DNA from 2 places in the Rhizobium sp. BR 315 genome. Region 2 is predicted to be linked to the other one. Evidence: predicted binding sites of a transcription regulator. Region 2 holds the regulator's gene; the other holds the start of a gene.
The links. The regulator LexA, encoded in region 2, represses DNA repair genes until DNA is damaged. The targets are predictions, from matches to a motif close to TGTTCNNNNTGTGTTCNG.
Positions count from the first base shown of each region.

Region 1: a site for LexA is predicted at 6,289-6,306, ahead of QD409_RS29920 (ImuA family protein). Genes of this name have one in related genera too.

Region 1 is NZ_JARWKZ010000054.1:3,668-15,020, forward strand. Features, by position in the region: gene QD409_RS29905 (hypothetical protein) at 1-15, opposite strand, end outside; gene QD409_RS29910 (error-prone DNA polymerase) at 786-4,046, opposite strand; gene QD409_RS29915 (Y-family DNA polymerase) at 4,043-5,557, opposite strand; gene QD409_RS29920 (ImuA family protein) at 5,472-6,230, opposite strand; gene QD409_RS29925 (SOS response-associated peptidase) at 6,524-7,297, shown strand; gene QD409_RS29930 (hypothetical protein) at 7,317-7,676, opposite strand; gene QD409_RS29935 (helix-turn-helix domain-containing protein) at 7,899-8,147, shown strand; gene QD409_RS29940 (hypothetical protein) at 8,694-9,041, opposite strand; gene QD409_RS29945 (hypothetical protein) at 9,145-10,791, opposite strand; gene QD409_RS29950 (BMP family ABC transporter substrate-binding protein) at 10,884-11,353, opposite strand, start outside.
Region 2 is NZ_JARWKZ010000004.1:107,487-118,839, forward strand. Features, by position in the region: gene eno (phosphopyruvate hydratase) at 1-832, opposite strand, end outside; gene kdsA (3-deoxy-8-phosphooctulonate synthase) at 982-1,821, opposite strand; gene QD409_RS06590 (VOC family protein) at 1,818-2,705, opposite strand; gene lexA (transcriptional repressor LexA) at 3,124-3,846, shown strand; gene QD409_RS06600 (ComEC/Rec2 family competence protein) at 3,827-6,289, opposite strand; gene gltA (citrate synthase) at 6,571-7,860, shown strand; gene lpxB (lipid-A-disaccharide synthase) at 7,889-9,070, opposite strand; gene QD409_RS06615 (LpxI family protein) at 9,067-9,948, opposite strand; gene lpxA (acyl-ACP--UDP-N-acetylglucosamine O-acyltransferase) at 9,950-10,765, opposite strand; gene fabZ (3-hydroxyacyl-ACP dehydratase FabZ) at 10,762-11,235, opposite strand; gene lpxD (UDP-3-O-(3-hydroxymyristoyl)glucosamine N-acyltransferase) at 11,228-11,353, opposite strand, start outside.

The DNA.
Region 1 (11,353 bases), on a different contig from region 2:
GCAGGCGGCAAGCATGCCTGCCAAAATCCCAACTACGACTATTCCTTTCATCGCCTGTTCCAATCTCGCTTCGATACGTCAAACCACGCGTAAGCGCGGAGGTGCCGCGCGGCGGAGCCCTGCATCAGCAATGAATATCAAGCCTGAACATTTTCCGACGTGCGGTTCATGTGATGGACTTTTGAGACTCGTTATTCGTCAAGGTCATAGCGGCCGAATTCACTGAAAATTGCCGCTCTTCCCGTCGCATGCCGATGCAAATCCGAGACTGTGCCAAATCACCCTAAAGCCTGAACCAGGGCAATTTGCAAATCTATCGCTCACCAGGTCAAGAGAGGACGGGAAGAGCCGTAGGAACCAGGTGCCGTCCCGCTTGGAGCTAACTGATTATCTCGTTCTACTCTCTCTGCCCACCGCCGACGGTCGGCCGCTTTGTCTTTGGCAGGATCTGTCGATTTGCTCGCAGTTGCGCGACCAGATTGTCCGCCACTCCCGCCGATCGTCGAGCAGGAAACACAGAAAACAGCGGGAAGAACAATCAGAATTCCCAAGGCAATTGCCCTCGTGAGCCTACTGTAGACCGGCTGCATAGACATTCCTAACGCTCTCTTCGTCCAACTGTCACAAAGAGAGATGCTATTCGATTTCGCATCGAGTGGAAACGGAGGCTATTCCGATTTCCGCGTGATGGACGTTTCCGGCTCCCTGCCTCACCTTCCTCTCGCCGCCCTATCGTCGGCCACACTTCGCGAACTATCGCTGCCTCGAGCCGAATGTGGCCGCCTTCAATGAAAGTTCCGGCTCTTCACCTTCAACCTATCAATATGCAAATCAGGCTCGTAGATCTCGCGTGCCTTCATCGCCGCCCGCTCCCTTGGATCCGGCATGCCAGGCGTGCCATGGGCGAATTCGTCACCGCGGCCGGTCGGTAGCTTGAAGGCTTCATCGCGATCGGCAAGGCCGGAGAGATCGCTCGTGAGATCGAAGAGCTGCTGGGCAATCAGATGCACGACCTCCCCTTCCCGCTGGATGCGGCCGTTGATCGCCATCATCGAAGCGCCGAGCACGATGCGCCGGCGGCGCTCGAAGAGCGTCGGCCAGACGACGACATTGGCCGGCCCCGTCTCGTCCTCGACGGTCAGGAACATGACGCCCTTGGCCGAGCCCGGCATCTGGCGCACAAGTACAAGACCGGCGGTCATCAGCCAACGGCCGTCACGAGCCGACATGGCCTCTTCGCAGGTGACGATATTGCGGGTGGCCAGATCCTTGCGCAGGAAGGCAAGCGGATGCTGGCGAAGCGTCAGCCCGGTATGGCTATAGTCCTTGATGACATTGTGCCCCTCCGTCATCTGGCGAAGGCTGACCGAAGGCTGCTGCTGCTCGGCAATCGTTTTTCGCTCGCGCTCGGCCGCCGCTGCGAACAAAGGCAACGGTTCATTGCGCAGCGCCTTGATCGCCCAGAGCGCATCGCGCCTCTGTAAATTGAGCGAGGACAGAAACGCATCTGCCTCGGCAAGCTCGACCAGGGATGTCGCCGGCACGCCCGATCGCCGCCAGAGATCGTCGATGCTGTCGAACGGCTGGTCGGCCCGGGCGGCAACGATGCGGGCCGCATCGACGGCGGCAAGACCATGGACCATGCGCATGCCAAGACGGATAGCGTGGCGGTCACTACCTTCGAGCTCCTCCAGCGTGCAATCCCACCGAGAGCGATTGACGCAGACCGGCCGGACCTCGACACCATGCTTGCGGGCGTCACCGACGATCTGGGCCGGCGCATAAAAGCCCATGGGCTGCGAATTCAGCAGGGCCGCGCAAAAGGCATCGGGATAGTGGCATTTCACGTAAGCTGAAGCATAGGCAATCAGAGCGAAGCTGGCGGCATGGCTCTCGGGAAAGCCATAGGAGCCAAAGCCTTCCAGCTGCGAGAAGGTCTTTTCGGCAAATTCTGGCGTATAGCCGTTCCTGACCATGCCGGAGACGAGCTTGTCCTTGAACTTCGAGACGCCACCGGTGAACTTGAAGGTCGCCATCGATTTGCGCAACTGATCGGCCTCGCCGCCGGTAAAGCCGGCACAGACCATCGCCACCTTCATGGCACTCTCCTGGAACAGTGGCACGCCAAGCGTCTTGCCGAGAACGGCTTCCAGCTCCGGCGTCGGATAAACGGGTTCCTCCTTGCCTTCCCGTCGGCGCAGATAGGGATGCACCATGTCGCCCTGGATCGGGCCGGGGCGAACGATCGCCACCTGGATGACGAGATCGTAGAAGGTGCGCGGCTTCATGCGCGGCAGCATCGCCATCTGGGCGCGGCTTTCGATCTGGAAGGTTCCGAGTGTGTCGGCCTTGCGGATCATCGCATAGGTCGCCTGGTCCTCCTGCTCGATATTGGCGAGATCGATCGGCCTGCCCTTATGCTCCTCGATCAACCGGAAGGCCTTCGACATGCAGGTGAGCATGCCGAGCGCCAGTACATCGACCTTCATGAACTTCAGCGCCTCGACGTCGTCCTTGTCCCATTCGATCACCTGCCGGTCGGCCATGCTCGCCGGCTCGATCGGCACGAGATCGTCGAGCCGGTCATGGGTCAAAACGAAGCCACCCGGATGCTGGCCAAGATGGCGCGGGGCGCCCATCAGCTGCTGTGCCAGCTTCAACGTCAGCGCAAGCCGTCGATCGTCCGGATTGAGATTGAGCTCACGAAGACCTCGATCGGTCACGAGCTCTTCGGACCAAGACCACATGCCCGACGACAAGGACTTGATCACGTCTTCCGGCAGGCCAAGCGCCTTGCCGACATCGCGGATTGCGCCCTTGGCACGGTAACGCGTGACCGTGGCACAAAGCGCCGCCTTCTGATGCGTGTAAGTCTTGTAGATCCATTGGATCACCTCCTCGCGGCGCTCATGCTCGAAGTCGACATCGATGTCGGGCGGCTCGTCGCGCTCCTGGCTGACGAAGCGCTCGAACAGCAGATTATTGGTGTCGGGATCGATGGAGGTAATGCCGAGGATGTAACAGACGGCGGAGTTGGCGGCCGATCCCCGCCCCTGGCATAAAATGCCCTGGCTGCGGGCATAGCGCACGATCGAAAACACCGTCAGGAAATAGGGCGCGTATTTCATGGTGCGGATGAGGTCGAGTTCGTGGCGGATCACCTTCAGCACCGATGGCGGCATGCCTTCAGGATAGCGGTTCGGGATACACTCCCAGACATAGTGCTCGAGAGATTTTTGCGCGTTCTTGCCGGGAACGATCGCCTCCTCCGGATATTGATAGGTCAATTCCTCCAGCGAGAACTTGCAGCGCTCGACGATCTCGAGCGTGCGGGCAAGCGCTTCCGGATAGCGCGGAAAGAGACGCTCCATCTCATCCGGAGGTTTTAGATAGCGGTCGGCATGGCGCTCGTGCTCAAGGCCGACGTCGTCGATCGTGGTATTGCTGCGAATGCAGGTGAGGATATCCTGCAGTTGCCGGCGTGATGGCTCATGGAAGAGGACATCGTTCGTGACGACGGTTCGGACCTTGAAGCGGGCTGCCAGATTCGAAAGCCCATGCAGCCGCATCTGGTCATTCGGCCGCCGGCGCAGGCAAAGCGACAGATAGGCGCGATCGCCGAAGATGTCGGCGAGCTTCCTCACCTGAACCGCACAGGTCTCATCGGCAAGGTCGGGCACCAGGATAGCGATCAGACCCTCGGCATAGTGGGCAACGTCTTCGAGATGCAGGATGCACTTGGCCTTGCCGCCCCTCTTCTTGCCGAGCGTCAGAAGCCGGGTCAGCCGGGAATAGGCGGTGCGGTCTGTCGGATAGACGAGGATCGACATTCCATCCTGCAGATCAAGACGGCAGCCGACGACGAGACGCAGACCGGTGGCACGCGAGGCTTCCAGAGCCCTGACAACGCCGGCAAGCGAATTGCGGTCGACAATGCCAAGCGCCGTGATACCGAGCTCCTTTGCCGTCCGAAACAGCTCGTCGGCCGACGAGGCGCCGCGCAGGAAGGAAAAATGGGTGGTGACCTGTAGCTCGGCATAGCTCATGCGAAGATCCCATGCAGGAACCAGCGATGTGAGCCTGTGGCGGGATCGACACCGTCGCCGGAGCGAAAGATCCACAGGCGCTCGCCGGTCTCGTCCTCGATCACGAAATAATCTCGGACCGCATCGAATTCCGAACTTCTGGTCCACCACTCGCCAAAAATCCGCTCCGGACCATCGGCACGCTTGACCCGCCGGCGCTTGCCGCGCCAGGTAACGGTAACAGGTGGATGATCCGGCAACAGCGCGATGACCTCGATCAGCTCCGGCCTCGCCAGCAGCCGTACGGGCCTTGGCCAGTGATGCACCCAGGTCTCGGTAACGTCTTCGGCTGCTGCCGATATCCTGCGGATGCTGCGTTCGGGGACATCGGATGCAACGGGCGCTATGCGATAGACGCGCTGTCCGCGATTGCCGAAGGTGTCGATCAAGGGGGTGATGTCCTCACTTCCCTCATCGACCAGCGACGACCGCTGCTCTTCCCCGAGCGGCTCGGTCATGACGACAACCAGTGTTAATCTCTCGGTGCCGAAGCCGGGCTCGATCGTCTCGGTGCGATCGCGAAACAGCTTGGTCAGCCAGGCGACATCGCGGGCAGGTTTGGCCGTTCCTGCACGGATAGCCTGCCTTGTACCGTCGACCTTCTCGATAATCAGGTCGGCCCGCCGGACGCCTAGCCCCTTGCGCTGCAGTTCAGCCACCAGCTTGACGATCAAGCGGCCGACATACCTGTCGATCGTCTCAGCCGCGCCAATGGGTTCAGCAAAGGCGCGGCTGACTTCTATCCACTCCGATGCCCGGATCGGATCGATCGGCTCGGATAGGCGACCGAACATCTGGTCGAGACGTCTGCCAATCTCCGGGCCGAAGCGAAGCGCCAATGGCGCCCGCGGCGTCGTCGACAGCTCGCCGATGGTTTTGAAGCCAAGCGTGTGCAAATCGCTGACGATCTCTGCCGGCAGCCGCAGACGCGAGATCGGCAGCCGTTCGACGGCACGGACGGTCTCTCCTGTGGGGATGATGACAACCTCTCGATCGATGGCGCGGGCACAGGCATGCGCCGCACCCCAGCTGTCGGCGATCGCCGCATGAATGGTCAGCCCCCTCGCCCGGAAACGATTGGCAATGCCGGTCAACATCGGAAGCTCTCCACCCTGCAGATGGTCAGCGCCTTGCGTATCCATGACGATGCCGTCGGTGCCATCGACCGCAACGATCGGGGAATATTGCGTCAAGGCCCAGAGTGCGATCCGCTCAAGAGCCCCTGCATCGGCTGACGGATCCGCATCGGCGAATTGCAGGCCATGCACCATGGCTTGCGCCTTGGCGGCCGGCATGCCCAAACGGATACCCGCTTGCCTGGCTTTTTCGTCGGCCACGGATATCACGCGCTTGGAGCCACTCCTAGAGACCAGGACAAGCGGCCTGTCAGGCGATAATTCTGCTCTCCCATCCATGCGCCTGATCCGCTCGATCGGCAGATCCGGCAGATAGATGGATACGACCCGTGGCATCGCACGCTCCTACGACAAACTCAGCGCACTCACCCGCCTTCACTCTCATCAATTCCAGAAGCCATCGCGGCCGGCCGACGCCTGGAACCGGCAGCTCTTCCGATGGCAAGACGCTCACCCGCCATCTGGTCGTCGATGCCGTCGGCTGCCCGAAATCCGACGCTTCCGTCTGCCGGCGCCAGCGCCTGACCACCAGGCCCATGGTTCCGGTCCTTTCCGCCGCCAGCTGCAGGCGACGGGAGGCGATCATCGGCAGCCGGACAATCTCGCCGACGACGGCGCCAAGTCCGCCAAAGGCCAAGGCCTCTTCCATCGATGCGAGAACGTCCTCCTCCCGGTCGGCCTCGACGAAGACGACGCGATCCGGATGAAGACCAGCCTGCGCCAGCGCCGGAAAGAAGAGGTCCGGCCGCGTCAGGCACCAGACGATCTTTCCCCTGGTCCTTGCGGCAATGCCGGCGGCAAACAGGGCAGCCGCCGCGCCGTCGACGACGCCCGCTCCACCGCCGGCAAATTCGTGCACGGCGCCATAGGCAAGGCCCCCGCCCGGCAGCGTCGCATCGATCTCAGCTACACCAAAGGCAAGACAGCCAATCTTTCTGGCGGCATTGCCTTCAAGTAGCGCAATGCGGTCTTTCAGATCGGATATCACCCTGTCACGGGCAGCAGTCATCATTCACGGGTCCTTGCGAGGTCGTGTGGGCATCGACATCATGTCGGTCAGGTGTATATGTTCACTAAATGTTCCGTTTCGAATTGCAAGTCAAGCAACCCGAAATAGGAATATTATCCCTCTATTTTAGTGGACTTTAAGATTCTCGTTGAGAATCATGGGCATGACTTCAAATGGTCGGCGACGAACAGTGTCGGAAAATTTCCGCCTCCTGCCCAGCAAGACCCACCCGTTGGCATTCTATCGTTTCGTCGGCTACCATGCCGGCCAGCTTCAAGGGGGATGGATCGCCGATGTGCAACCTCTACCGCATGGAAGACAAGGACTGGGTGAACAAGTGGGCTCAGGATGTCGAGAGCCTGATCAACCTGATGCCGGCCTATCAGATGAACCCGGACCAGATGGGGCCGATCGTCCGAAACACTGCCAACGGCAGGAATCAGCTCGTCCATGCGCGCTGGGGCCTTCCCTCCCCGAGATTCGTTCTTGAAAAGGCGGCCCAGGCCAAGGCTGAGAAACTGCGGGCGAAGGGCAAGGAATTTGATTTCGAGCAGTTGGTGCGCGAGCAGGTCGATCGTGGCGTCACCAACGTTCGCAACCTCAAGCTTCCGCACTGGAAGCGCTGGTTCGGTGTCGAGAACCGCTGCCTTGTTCCCGTCACCAGCTTTGCCGAGCCGGATCCGGCAAGCCAGCAAGCCGGCGACAATGTGCCGAATGCCTGGTTCGCGCGCGATGACGGTAAGCCGCTGATGTTCTTTGCCGGCATTCATGTTCCGCAATGGACGTCCGTGCGTAAGGTCAAGGATGGGCCGACGACCGATGACCTCTACGGGTTTCTGACCACCGATCCGAACAATCTCGTCAAGCCGATCCACGACAAGGCCATGCCGGTGCTGCTGCTGACCAAAGAAGCGGCTGACATTTGGATGACGGCGCCTTGGGAGGAGGCGAAGGATCTGGCGCACCCGTCACCGGATGATGCGATGATCGTCGCCTCCCGCGAGCCCTATGGGTCGGCGATCGTCACCAAGGAAGGCGAATTGGTCAGTCCACTAGGCTTGTTGTAGCGCGCGGTGTTTTGACAGTTCAATGCATTGCCACCTGTTCAGACAACAGGAGTTCATTCACCGCTGCATCGACGATTTCCCCGAGCCGGCGCCAGCCGTAAAGGTCATGCTCGCCCACCCGCTCCTGGATCGCAGCCAGCATCCAACCCGCTGCAGCCGGATCATCGGCATTCTTATAGATATTGACGTGCTTCAGGCATGCCTCGATACGCGGGCGGGCCAATCCGCGGTCCTGATCAATCGTCGCGATGAGCGAACGCGCCTCGTGATAGGCTTTTGCTATGCGCAGCTTACCTTGTGCGCCGCTGTCGACAATTTTCCTCACGGCAAAGAGCAAGGCCATCAGCAAGTCGGCCGTTTCGTCGGGCACCACCGTCATACACCTCCTACGATCTCACTGGCCCGGCAATCTCCTGAAGTAAGGAAATATCGATCCAGTTCCGATCCGGTCCCCGAGAAATGCAAAGCGAGTGCTACCCACAGACATACGCGACTTGAGCTACCACCTGCAGTTCGTTCAATATCGCCTTTCATAGTTTTATAATACGTGGTTTTATGAACTGTCAAATGTTGTGTTTCCGCCATGGATGCACGGCAGCGAGTGGCACTGAATCTGAGGCGATTACGGGTTTTGCGGGAAATCTCGCAGGACAACCTCGCGCTTGAGGCCAATGTCGAGCGATCCTATGTCGGTTTCCTCGAACGTGGCAGCAAGAACCCGACGGTCACGACGCTTGAGAAGATTGCTGAAGCGCTGTCTTGCGATATTTCGGAGTTCTTCGTTCCGGTGGCCGACGATCTCATTACAATCAAACCGCTGAAGAGCGGCCGGAAGCCTACGCGCGGCTGATATTTACCCTCGTCCCGGCGCGAGTTGGCGAGTACAAACTCGATTGGCTGAACATCCGGAGACCGCTCTGGGAGCTTTTTGGCGTTTCCACGCCTGGGCAATGGCCAGCCAGGCCCTTTTTGATTGATCCGAAGCGTCCGAAAGACAAAGCCCGCGCAAAGCGGGCTGAGCATTGCATTTGGCCCTGACATCGATGACTTGTTGCCCCTCAACTTCACGCACTGCCGTCGCCTGAACGACCTCACCTTGTCGCTTACTATTTTCTAACGATCAATTCACGAAAGAGGCTTGGGCAAGAGCTCACGGAATAGTCTCAATGTCGAGTTTCGCAACATTCTGACCCATATTTGCACTCGGCGGTGATCCGTTCAGTCGCCGCCAAACCATTGAAGGATTGGCTGTATCAATAACGAAGCGGGGTCACGACGAATTGCAAATCTGGGTGAAATCAGGCACAAACGTGCTTTCCAGACTATTCCACATAATTCGTGAGACCGAGCCATCCCGCGCATCCAGGGGCTTCTTCGCGTTTAGCAAGCCTACCTACTAGGCGAAGCGAACTATCCACACGATGAGGAGTATGTCGATTAGCAATGCAATCACCAGAAGGAGGCTTATGAGCTTTCGTCGCTCTACTGTCTCCTTGGATTCAATTTTGAAAGCCGCTTTGTAAGCGTTTTCGATATCTCGTTCGCTCACTGGTCTGATGGAGTTTCGAGGGCGTGTCATATTGACGAGGCCGCACGTGACGAAGATGAAAAATAATAGCAGATATGGGGCCATCTCAACCGCAGCCTTTTGCTGTCCCGCCACTTGCAATTTCTCATTAGATAAGCAGGTTTCGCTGTCCATCGCAATTGAAAGCCGCTTGCGCAATGCCAGGCGGTTCTGCATCGCCAGAAAATTTGCCCCACGAACGTAACTGGAGCACCTTTGGTGGCGACGACGAAAAGTTCAGCTTCCTCAACCTTTAAACGTGAGCAGGTCTGTTCCCGAACTACGGTAAGCGCATAGTCGCCGTGAGCTCATTTCGCGCCAGCGCCCGCTTCCAGATCAGGACGTCAAGCCGTGCCTTAATGCCGTCTTGGCCTTTCCTCACCGCGGCGGCCACGCGAGCGGCATGATCTAAGGCGTCTTTCGCCGTATCTGGACGGCCTAGGCACACGGCATAGGCCGCAAGTTGACGAAGCGTATGGAGAGATCCCGCATTTGCGCCATTGATCGTCGCCTGAATTGCCTTCGGCAGAAAGGCTATCGCTTTTTCGCGATCACCCAGCACTATGGCACGCTCGATCAACCTGTCCCAGAGTCCGACGCCGCCACCGGCTAGGACATCGCTGTCGTTTGGGCTTGCATTCCGATGATCCGTCGCCTGCATTACGAACCATACCCAGAAGATCTCGCCATGCTCAGACGGAACCTTGGCTTTGAGTTCAGAGAACATGTCGCCAAGACCTGCCCAATAAGCGGCGTAGGCGAGATAGTAGTGTTCGGGATAGGAGTCGGGAGGCGAGGATGCGTAAATGTCGTAACCACGTCGGCAAAGCTCGGCAGCAGCCTGTGTATCGCCGACATGCGAGAGCTGAGAAGACAAAATCGAAAGGCTGTAGATACGCGGGCTCTCAAGCGCCATCAACGTTTCGGATGCCCTTTTGGCAAGCGCCAGCGCATCTCTCTGATCGCCGCCGAGCAAGTGCAAGGCAACAACAGATTGCACCGCATTGACGATGTCGGTCTCGTTGAGGTTCTCCCCGACCAGTGCTTCCTGGAAGATTGACTCGGCTGTCTCGAAAGCTGCCTGCGAATTCCCCTTCTGCAACTGCAACGTAGCGATTGCCAGCCAGGGGGTGATCTTGCTTTGAAAAAGATGCGTCATGGGCGGCAAACGCTGTAGTTCGGCGATGTCACCGGTCAATTGGAACAGGCTACTATCGTATTCGATATTGGTCCCGTAAGCCGCCCCCGAAAAATCAGCCGCCACCTTTGCAAGTTTGGCCTCGCCGAGCTTAGCCGCAACGGTCGCCACGGCTGATGCATCGAAATTGAATTTGCCGGCCTGCTTGGCGCGCTCCAGCTTCTCAGCAAGCATCTCGAATATGGCTGAGCGTGTCGCATTCGCAGGCCGAGGTCCTAAGTTGTTTAAGAGGTTGGCAGCATGAGACTTGGCTGGGGAGGGCTCAGCCGCCTCCGCCGGAACACCGGGTGTCAGACAATACATGTGGCTCAAAATCGCCAGCAGCTTCGCGACAACCTCGGGCGAGTCAGCATCGCTGTCCTCAGCGAGCCCGAGCATCGAGGGAGCCAAGTCAAGCGCTCGGTCGGGATCTGCCAAAGCGATCGCCGCGAGTGAGACCGCGTGCAGATCGGCGATGCAAGCGCGATAGAACACCTCGGTTGAGCGGTCATGTGGCGGCGGTAAAGCCCTGTCGATGAGTGCCTGTCTTTCCGGAATCTCGAAAGAGCAAAAGGCGCTCAATAGGCGAGAAAGCGCATTCGGTGGTAGCGCCATGGCCTCGCGAGCGAGAATGCTGGCAGCAAGTGTATCCGCATCCCGCTCATCACTGGACCGGTTGAAAAATCTAGCCAGAAAAGGAAACTTGATCACGCATTTATCCGCTAGGGCGGAAAGAAAAAGCTTCGTCATGATAATCCAGGAAGGGTCACCACGGGGATCGGGTGGAAGGACGTGGTAGCTCAATTCGGGCCGCTACTCTAGTCCGTGTGATGTGCGAAAATTCAATTGTAAATTGGAACTCCTGGTGACGAAACACTCGGCTTCAACACTCGATGAATTCGGCTGTGCCACCGGTATCGTAATGTCTGGATGGCGCCCGCTTGGCAAGGTGCTTTTGGAAGATGCTGAGCTTTGCGGGTCGGGTGACCGCATTCGAAGCTGCGTATGATCGGGATATCCATTCCACCGATAAAGCCCACAGTCCCTGTCTTCGATTTCAACCCGGCAAGCGCACCAACGACAAAAGCAGCCTCATGATAGGCAAAATGGATTGACCGAACGTTCGGCTCATCGACGGTGCTATCCACGATGACGAACTTCTCGTCAGGGTATTGGGCGGCAACTTTCTTGAGTGGCAGCGACCAGGCAAAGCCGACGACCACGATTGGACTCGCGCCTTGCCGGGCAAATGTCCGCAGCGCCTGCTCTCTTTCAGTCTCGCGATTGATCTCGAATTCGGCGACTTTGACGC
Region 2 (11,353 bases):
ACTTGGCGGCGAGTTCTGCAAGGTACTCGGCCATTGCTCCGGATTCCAACGTGCGGCCTTCACCTTCGAGCACGTACTTGCCGTCCTTGAAGAATTCGGTCGAGGCGCAATCGAGGCCGAGAGCGATTTCATCGCCCGGCTTGTAGCCAGCCTTTTCGATCGACTTCATGATGAAGTCGAGGGCTGCCGGGGCGCTGGAAAGACCCGGAGCAAATCCGCCTTCGTCACCGACGTTGGTGTTGTGGCCCTGCGACGCCAGTTCCTTCTTCAGAACGTGGAAGATTTCCGAACCCATGCGAACGGCGTCGCGGATGGATTCAGCGCCAACCGGCAGGATCATGAATTCCTGGAAGTCGATCGGGTTGTCGGCGTGAGCGCCGCCGTTGATGATGTTCATCATCGGAACCGGCAGCAGGCGGGCGTGAGCGCCGCCGACGTAACGATAGAGCGGCAGGTTGGCGCTCTGGGCAGCAGCCTTGGCAACAGCGAGCGAGACGCCGAGGATGGCGTTGGCGCCGAGGCGCGACTTGTTCGGCGTGCCGTCGAGCTCGATCATGATGTTGTCGAGCTGGATCTGGTTTTCAGCATCCATGCCGCCGATCGCGTCGAAGATTTCCGAGTTGACGGCTTCGACAGCCTTTTCGACGCCCTTGCCGTGATAGCGCTTGCCGCCATCGCGCAGCTCGACAGCTTCATGCGCGCCGGTCGAGGCGCCCGACGGAACCGCCGCGCGGCCCATGCTGCCATCTTCAAGGTAGACATCGACTTCGACAGTCGGATTGCCACGGCTGTCGAGAATCTCGCGGGCGATAATGTCGGTGATTGCGGTCATGATAGCTTCCTGCTCGCTGGTTTATAAATCGATTTAAATCGTTTTAATCGAAGGTGTGGAAATTACAATGTCGATCCACACCGTTGATTTGGCACCCTTACAGGCCGCGTAGCGCAAATTCATGTCAGCCTGTTGAACACCCGTATTTCTCAAGCCTTGGCGATGGCGTCAAAGGCCAGCAACTTCTCCAGAAGCCGCGGCATATCCTTCAAATAGACCATGTTCGGACCGTCCGAGGGCGCGTTGTCCGGGTCCTCATGGGTTTCGACGAAGACGCCCGCAACGCCAACGGCAACGGCGGCACGCGCCAGCGTCTCGACGAATCGGCGATCCCCCCCGGTCGAGTCACCCTGCCCGCCGGGCTGCTGCACCGAATGGGTCGCATCGAAGATCACCGGTGCGCCCATCGATGCCATGATCGGCAGCGAGCGCATGTCGGAGACGAGTGTGTTGTAGCCAAAAGAGGCGCCACGCTCGCAGAGAAGAATGTTCGGATTGCCGCTGTCGTTTAGCTTGGCAAGCACATTCTTCATGTCCCAGGGCGCGAGGAACTGCCCCTTCTTGACGTTGACGACGCGGCCGGTCTTGGCGGCGGCCACCAGAAGATCGGTCTGGCGCGAGAGGAAAGCGGGGATCTGCAGGATATCGACCGTCTTGGCGACGACAGCGCACTGCTCTTCCGTGTGGATGTCGGTCAAAACAGGAAAGCCGTACTCCTTTTTCAGATCGGCAAAGACTTCCATGGATGTTTCAAGGCCAATGCCGCGCTTGCCAGAGAGCGACGTGCGGTTCGCCTTGTCATAGGACGACTTGTAAACAAGGCCGATGCCGAGATTCTCGCAGAGTTCCTTCAGGACGCCGGCAACCATGAACGCATGCTCGCGGCTTTCCATCTGGCAGGGACCGGCAATCAGGGAGAGCTTGGCGGTGTTGGAAAACAGAACCTTAGAAGCTCCTTCGCCGACGATCACTTCGGAATTCGTGCTCATGCTATCTCCTCGAAGGCGAACAACGCCCCCTGTTCGGGCGCCAGCCGTGCCAAAATACGATTGTTCTTACGCGTATATGTGACGCCGTTAGCAGCGAAATGCGACGATGTCACGGAAAGATCGCGCGTTTTGAAAAGGATTGCTCGCGCCCGCAAGCCCGGATCATGATCGCCGACCCGCAAATCGTAAAATGCTTCTATCCCTTGCGGCGTCAGAAGCTCGATATCGGCGTTGGCCGCCTTGATCGTCAGCCCGAAGGAGTGCTCAAAAATTCGGGGGTTGCCGACGACGTGCTCGAAGAAGCTGCGGAACGCGGCCGGCTTCGTTGCCGACATCGCTACCCGTGCAATGCCGGTCACGCCGTTCTCATGGCGCTCGAGCGCGCCGCGATCCGCCGGCAGCGGATTGATGCGCTGACAGCAGAAGGCCAGAAAATCCGGCGCTCGCAGATCGGCGGCAAAGGCCAGGCGAAAACCGGCCGTGGTTTGCGTTCCATCCGGCATCCTCATGGGCCGGGAGAAATCCAGCATCCGCCCCGCCGAGATCGTGGCAGCCCTGAAACGTTTGTCATCCACAGCAGCATCATCGGTACCGAAAACCACTGCCGAGAAACCATCCTCGCTGACACGGAAGCGATAGGCCTGATCGCGCGCGACGAAGACATTGCCATCGGCAATGCTCGTCTCGCATTGCTCTTGCGACGCCACACCCAGAGGTTCGAGATAGGTCTTGTCGGCAAAGAAGACGCAGGCATTCTCGGTGCCGAAAGGATGACGCGCGTCCGGAGCCACGGTAAAGCCGAGCTTACCGAGACGTTCACGCGCCAGAGCGATGTTGACGGTCGGCAGCACGAGATGATCCAGCGGGTGCGGCGATGAAATCATGGTTTCTCCTGTTTCCCTGCAGGTGCAGATTTGCGCCTATCCGTCGCCTAATTCAAGATGGAAGCAACGAGCACAAAGCAGGCGGCGTGAACGAAACGCAATCTCGGAAACGTGATTACTGATTCTCTTCCATAGCGGGCTTATCCGACGAAGTGTCGTACGCGTAGAGGCATCAGACGCACCCGCTGAACCAGGAAAGTCTTCGTGGCGGTACGGACGGCATTTCCTATATTTATCCGCAGGTTAGCGCAGACGTGACGTGCAAGTGTCTTCAGGCGATACATTCGACAGTGATAATTATTTAATTGCCCGAACAAGGCTTTACCGAAATTTAAGCACTTGCGGAACACATATGGAACATATAGTGTCCGTTCTGGATTTGTTTCACGACTTTTTCTTGATCTGGGGTTCCAAGACGATGTTGACGCGCAAGCAGCAGGAACTGCTTCTCTTCATTCACGAACGCATGAAGGAGTCCGGTGTTCCACCATCTTTCGACGAGATGAAGGATGCGCTGGATCTTGCATCGAAGTCCGGAATTCACCGGCTGATCACGGCGCTCGAGGAGCGCGGCTTCATCCGCCGACTGCCGAATCGCGCCAGGGCGCTTGAAGTCATCAAGCTGCCGGATGCCTATAATTCGAGTTTGCAGCAGCGACGCGGCTTTTCGCCGAGCGTCATCGAAGGCAGCCTTGGCAAGCCCCAGCCCGTTGCCCCGCCGGCTCCACCGAAAGTGGCAAATGACGATCACAATAGTGCGGTATCCGTGCCGGTCATGGGCCGCATCGCGGCAGGCGTTCCGATCTCGGCCATTCAGAACAATACGCATGATATAACCGTTCCCGCCGACATGCTTGGTGCAGGCGATCACTATGCTTTGGAAGTACGGGGCGATTCGATGATCGATGCCGGCATTTTCGATGGCGATACGGTCATTATCCGCAATTCGACGACTGCCAATCCGGGCGATATCGTCGTCGCTCTCGTCGACGATGAAGAGGCAACGCTGAAGCGCTTCCGTCGCAAAGGCGCCTCGATCGCTCTCGAAGCCGCCAATCCGGCCTACGAGACCCGTATCTTCGGGCCTGACCGGGTCAAGGTTCAGGGAAAGCTGGTCGGCCTTATTCGCCGTTATCACTAGCCGGTGATGGCCGCGATCCGATGGGAGCACCGAACGTTCCGGTGCGCCAATCGTAGGTCCGATGCCGGGTCCATGGGCGCTGAGGATTTTCGAATGCTGTGGAGACGATAGGGATGTCGCCGCGCAGGTCCATTTCGACTGATCCGCTTCGCCGCAACGTCGCGCCGGTAAAGAGCATCGCGCCTGAGCGGCAGCGGTCGAGACGCAGGCGTATCGCTGTCACGACGATATTGGCCGTATCGCAGGCCGGTGGCAGATAGGCTGCGTTTTCGATGGTGACCAGAATGGTCCCATTCTCAAGCATTGCAACGCACCATGCGCCTTTCTGGCAGGCGAAGCTCCCCTGCATCGTCTGATCGAGGGCCTCTCCCATTGCCTTGCGTACCGCCTTCTGTTCGTCCGCGCTTAATCGGCGACGGCGCTGCTTCTTGCTGATCTGAGGAAGCCGGCTATCGGCAGGAAGGATCGTTGGAGGCTGGTGCTCAGCTGCAACCAGTGCCTTCTGCCATTGCTCGAAAATAAAGGTCTGTGGTCTTTCACGATTAGTCGCCAATATCCCGTCCTGCCTGAGAGCAACCAAGGCACCGTCCTCGGAGATCATCAGATCAGGCTTCTGCACGCCGGAGCCGAATGCCGCCGCGCCAATCGTCGCAAGCAGCAAGACGAAGCCCAGATGGCGCAGCCTGGTTCGCAGCACACTCATGATCAGAAAGCCGGCGATGAACGTCGGCATCAGCCATGCCGGCTGGCGTCCGAACGTGATATCGCCGCCCCAGCCGGCAACTGTCTTGGCAACAAGGATGACGAGCTCCAGTCCCTCGCCGGTGACTTTCCAGAATGGCCCGTCGAGGCCGAAAGGCATGAGCAGCATGGCGACCATGCCGAATGGCATGACGATAAAGGAGACAATAGGCATGGCGGCAAGATTGGCGGCAAGGCCGTATGTCGCCAGTCGGTGAAAATACTCTATCGAGAAGATCGCGGTCGAAGCGCCACCGATGAACGAGGTCGATAATATGCCGCCGAAGAAACGCGAAACGAACAGCAGCGGACTCAGGAACTTCGACCGTGAAAGGATGCTTTCACGATGCCGCCTTCGTTTCCAGAGCGTGTAGCCCGACACCAGCGCCAGCGTTGCGGCATAGGACATCTGAAAGCTCGGCCCGAGCACCTGCGATGGTGAGAGAACGAGAATGACAATCGCAGAGAGCGCCACATTGCGGAGACTGATCGACGGCCGGTCGAGCAGGACCGCAACCAGCATGATCGCCATCATGATGAAAGCCCGCTCGGCCGACACGCCGAAGCCGGAAATTAGGTAATAGGCGGTCACTGTAACCAGCGCGCCGAAGGCAGCGATCTTCTTGGTTGGCCACGCCTGCACCAGACCTGGGAACAGGCTGAACAGGTATCGCAGGCCGACATAGAAGATGCCGGCCGAAAGCGCCATGTTCAGGCCGGAAATGGCGATGATGTGGGTCAGCCCGGCAACTCGCAGCGCCTCGGTCGTATCATCCGAAATCGCTCGTCTCTCATCGGTGACAAGTGCCGCCGCAAAGGCGCCGACATCACCAGGCAAGGTCCGTCTGATCCTGTCGCCTATGCTGTTGCGAAGGCCGGCAAGCCAGATATCCGCCTTATCCAGCAGCGAGTTTTCCGCAGCATCACCGCTCGGAGACAATAATGTCAGGGCGCCGTAGGCAAAGCCATTCGCACCGATGCCGTTAAAGTAGGAGCTGAATGCGAAATCGTTGAGGCGAGGCAGCGCAGGGCCTGCAGGCGGCGTCAGACGCGCCCTGCCCTGAATACGATCGCCGAGATTGAACGGTTCCGCCTGCTTGCGCACAAAGATCGTTACGCGTTCCGGCGGCCTGTGAACAGACGGCTTCTCCGTCGCCTCGACTTTGACGACGTATCTCCATCGACCGTTGTCGTAGGTTTCGCGTCTTTCGACCCGGCCGGTCACGGTCGTCGTCACCGCCGAATCGAGCATGATGGTCGATGCCCGCCAGCTCTCCAGCTGCGCCAAGGCCATGCCGAGACTTATCAGCATGCCGGCGAACAGCAGATGCCGAACCAGCTGGCCGGATTCCCGCCTGAAAAGAAAGCCACCCGTCAGCAGCAGAAACCCGACCAGGATAGTCTGCGGAGGCGGATCGCTGGCGAGCGTGAACCAGAAGATCGCACCCAGGCCCATATAGATCGGGGCGAACAGGATGGCGCGGCCGTGCGCCGCCTCCTCTTCGATAAGGCGTCCAATAACGACTCGTATATGATTGAGCGCCAGGTAGAGCCGCCCTGACAGGGGAGCATGGTCCTGTGTCCGCTCCCGTTGCTCAGCTTTGGCACGAAAGACGACTGTGGCGATGGCGCGGCGATGCCGCGATGGCAGAACAAGATCCTGGCCATCCTCCTGCTGCTCCGGTGCCTCCAAATTAGGCATTCGCCGCCTGCCCCACGCAAAACTACAGCTTTCGCGCGATTTTTGCCGTCACCGTTCGGTGAATTCAACCAAAATCATCGCGATCGTGGCCAAACGGAGCTGATTGCCCTTGGCAGAATGACCTATGGCCCTAGTGCAGTGCCCAAAAGTTGATACTGCAATGCACAATTCGGCATTGGGATAACTTGGCATTAGGCTCTGGATCATATAGCTAGTCGGTAGTCGCTTAACCTTTTGGCGCTTTTTATGGCGTCAATCCCGCCAAATCTTGGAGGATCAGCATGACGGAACAAAGCGCGAAACTAACTTGGGGCGAAAAGACGGTGGACTTGCCGGTCAAAACCGGAACCATCGGCCCGAGTGTCATTGATATTGGTGCCCTTTATAAGAACACCTCCACTTTCACATATGATCCTGGCTTCACCTCGACGGCGTCGTGCGAGTCCAGCATCACCTATATCGATGGCGACGAAGGCGTTCTCCTGCATCGCGGCTATCCGATCGACCAGCTGGCCGAACACGGCGATTTCCTCGAGGTCTGCTACCTGCTCCTTTACGGCGAACTGCCGACGGCAGCTCAGAAAAAGGACTTCGACTATCGGGTCGTGCACCACACCATGGTGCATGAGCAGATGTCGCGTTTCTTCACCGGTTTCCGCCGCGATGCGCATCCGATGGCGGTCATGTGCGGCTGCGTTGGCGCTCTGTCGGCCTTCTACCATGACTCGACCGATATCACCGATCCGCATCAGCGCATGGTCGCAAGCCTGCGCATGATCGCCAAGATGCCGACGCTCGCCGCCATGGCCTACAAGTACCATATCGGCCAGCCCTTCGTTTATCCGAAGAACGATCTCGACTACGCATCGAACTTCCTGCGCATGTGCTTTGCCGTTCCTTGCGAAGAATACGTGGTCAATCCGGTGCTCGCACGCGCCATGGACCGCATCTTCATCCTGCATGCCGACCACGAGCAAAATGCATCGACCTCGACGGTTCGCTTGGCCGGCTCGTCGGGTGCCAATCCGTTCGCCTGTATCGCAGCGGGCATTGCCTGCCTCTGGGGCCCGGCTCACGGCGGCGCCAACGAAGCTGCGCTCAACATGCTCAGCGAAATCGGCTCGGTCGACCGCATTCCGGAATACATTGCCCGCGCCAAGGACAAGAACGACCCGTTCCGTCTGATGGGCTTCGGTCACCGCGTTTACAAGAACTACGACCCGCGCGCCAAGATCATGCAGAAGACGGCGCACGAAGTTCTCGGCGAACTCGGCATCAAGGACGATCCGCTGCTCGACATCGCAATCGAGCTCGAGCGCATCGCACTGACCGATGAGTACTTCATCGAGAAGAAGCTCTATCCGAACGTCGACTTCTACTCCGGCATCACGCTGAAGGCTCTGGGCTTCCCCACGACCATGTTCACCGTTCTGTTCGCTCTCGCCCGCACCGTCGGCTGGATCGCTCAGTGGAACGAGATGATCGAGGATCCGCATCAGCGCATCGGCCGTCCGCGCCAGCTCTATACCGGCGCACCGCTGCGCGAATACGTTCCGGTTTCCAAGCGTTAAGCCTCGGAAATAACATTAGAAAAGCCGGTCAGAAATGACCGGCTTTTTTGTTGGACAAGACCTCAAGAACGATTGCCGCCGCCTTGTCGCCGGGCGGCTCCTCCGTCTGCATGCGCTGCCACACCAGATCGTAACCGGCAAGCATTGCCGCTTGCTCGGGAGTGTCGGTCGAAAGACGCTCCATGTATCGGGCAAGCAGGCCGGGCCGCAAGACATCATTGATGAGCTCGGGCAGGACGGCGTAGTCGGCAATGAGGTTCGGCAGGGCTGCCGTCCATACCTTGATGCGCGACATCACGAACTTGGCGAGCCACTCCGTCTTGTAAGTCGAAACGACCGGAACGCCGGCCAGACCCAACTCCAGGATCACCGTGCCTGATGCAGCCATTGCGGCATCAGCGAGGGCGAATGCTTGCCACTTTGCACGCTGGCCCACAAGAACTTCCGGCTTGGCACTCCAGCTCTCAAGCAGAGAACGCACCAGAGCCTCCTGCTTCGGCACAGTCGGTAGCAGATAGCGTACGTTATCGTTTCTCCGGCTAAGCTCTTCGGTAGCCCGCTCAAAAACAGGCAGAAGCTGGCGTATTTCCGAGCCACGCGAGCCGGGCAGGAGAAGGACGGTCTTCAGGTCGCTTCCCGCCTTTATATCGCGCAGTGCGCGCTGACGGCGTGTCTCGAGCAGATCGGCATCGACAGTCAGCCGATGGCCGACATAGGTCGTCGCCGGGCCGCCCAGCCGTTGCATGGCTTCCGGCTCGAACGGGAGCACCGCCAGCACATGATCGACATAGGCGAGCATTTTCTGCGCGCGATATTCCTTCCACGCCCATACACTAGGGCAGACGTAGTTGACGATCGGCAGATCAGGGAGCGCCTTGCGCACCCTTTTCGCCACGCGATGCGTGAAATCCGGGCTGTCGATAATGAGGAGAATGTCGGGTTTCGCGGCGATAATGGCATCAGCCGTCTGCCGGATGCGGGCCAGCAGCTTCGGCAGGCGCTTGATCACCTGGATGAAGCCCATGATCGAGAGCTCGGAATAATCGAACAGCGACCGGAGACCCTGGGCCTCCAGCGCCTCACCACCGACGCCGATCAACTCCACAGGGCCGTCATACTGTCGCTTCAGCGCAGCAACGAGATCGCCACCCAGCAGGTCGCCGGAAACCTCTCCCGCTATGACGGCAAGTTTTAGAGGCGCTCCGCTCAAAAGAAGCTCCCTGCGCTCAATCCTCGGTCGATACCGCAGACAAAAATGCCCGCGTTGTCCGCAGCGGCAATCACGGCCTCGCGGTCAAGAACCAGTGCCCTGCCCGCTTCGATCGCGACGCCAGCAAGCCCTGCTTTCTTGGCGTTGAGCACGGTCGAGACGCCGATCGACGGCAGATCGGCACGAACATCCTGTTGCGGCTTGCAAAGCTTGACCAGTACGCCACGACGGCGCCTCGATATGCGCCCTTCGGCGCGCAGTTCGGCAACACGCTCGATCATCTTATCGGTGCCCTCGGCACCCTCGAGCGCGACAACCCGACCACCGACGCTGACTGCGCCCTGCCCGATGTCCAGAAGTCCGAGCGCATCGGCCGCCTTGGCACCCTGCGCGATATCGCGCAGATCCTCATCTGACGGGGAAAGCCTGCCCAGAGGGCCCGTGGTCGCCAGTAAATCGGGGGCAATTTCATGCGCGCCCACGACGCGAACGCCGCCGGCCTCGATCAGACGAATGACCATTTGCAGAACGGCATTGTCGCCGCCGGAAAGAAGCGTTCGTACGGTCGAGGGCAATTCCTTGATGACACGCCACGTGGGATGCACTTCGCGCCAGGCGGGACGCCGCGCCACGCCGCCGGACATGACGACACGATCCACGCCGTAACGGCGAAACGTCGCTTCAAGTCCGGCAAAATTGCCGACACCGAGATTGGCGTGATCGAAGCTGGACCAATCACGATCCGCCTCATTCGTCAGCGCGATGACGACCGGGTCTTCGCCAGCCTGACGAGCGGCCTCGGCGACATAAACGGGCAAAAAGCCACTGCCTGCGATGATCGCCAGCCTGCCCCCGCCGTTTTGGCTGGCCGAAACCACGTCAGCTCTTGCCGCGATTGGGGGACGACAGCGCGCGATCGCTATCGGCTGCGATGAAATCAAGGATCTCCATCGCTTCCTTGCAATCGGCATATTCCTCGCGGATCGCCGCTGCATTGTCCCTAATCGAACCTTCGCCCTCGAAAATGCTCTTGTAGGCACGTCGAACCCGGTGAATGACCGCACGGTCTGTGCCCGCACGCGTCATGCCGACGATGTTGAGACCGGAAAGTACGCCCGGATTTCCGTTCAGCATGCCATAGGGAATGACATCGTAACTTGCGGCAGAAAGGCCGCCGACGAAGGCTTGCCGGCCGATGCGGGTAAACTGATGCACTGCGCAGCCGCCCCCGAGGATGGCCCGGTCTTCAACGACCACATGTCCTGCCAGCATGACGTTGTTCGACATGATGACATTATTGCCGACGCGGCAATCATGCGCCACATGCGAATTAGCCAGGAACAGATTGTTGTTGCCGACAATCGTCTTGCCGCCGAAATCGGCCGTGCCGGTGTTCATCGTGACACCCTCGCGGATCGTGCAGTTCTCACCGACATCCAGCGTCGTCTCTTCGCCGCCGTGGTGAACGCTTTGCGGGTCGCCGCCGACAACCGCCATCGGGAATATCTTCGTTCCCTTGCCAATCGTCGTGCGACCGGTAACGACGGCATGTGTCAGCAAACGAACATCGTCATGCAGCACAACCTTGGAGCCGACGTGGCAGAAAGGTCCGACCTCGACGTTCTCGCCTATAATGGCACCATCCTCAACGACCGCGAGCTTATGGATGCGCGCGCTTTTTGCGATGCTGCTCATGCCTCGTTCTGATCCTTCCGCACGATCATCGCCCCGATATCCGCTTCGGCAACCAGGTTGCCATCGACCTTGGCGTCGCAATGGAATTTCCAGATGGTACCGCGCTGCTTCAGTTTGGCGACATGAAATTCGACACGATCACCCGGAACAACCGGTTTGCGGAAACGGGCGTTGTCGATCGTCATGAAGTAGACGAGATTTCCGCCGATACCATCTTTCCGTGCACAGATCGCACCGGCCGTTTGCGCCATGCCTTCAATGAGCAAAACGCCCGGCATGATCGGCGACCCCGGGAAATGTCCGGTGAATTGCGGCTCATTCGCCGTTACGTTCTTGATGCCGATCGCGGAGTTATCGCTATCGATCTCGATGATCTTGTCGACCATCAGGAAAGGATAGCGATGCGGCAACAGCTTCATTATTTCCAGAACATCGGCCGACGACAATGACGTCTTGGCTTCCTCAGTCATGCTCCGCACTCCCGTCTTTCTTGTCTCTGGCTCCTGACCGCTTCGCGATCTCCGCCGACTCTCTCAGAAAATCCCATAGCGGCCGCGCTGGAATACCAGCATAGCGCTCGCCCGCCGG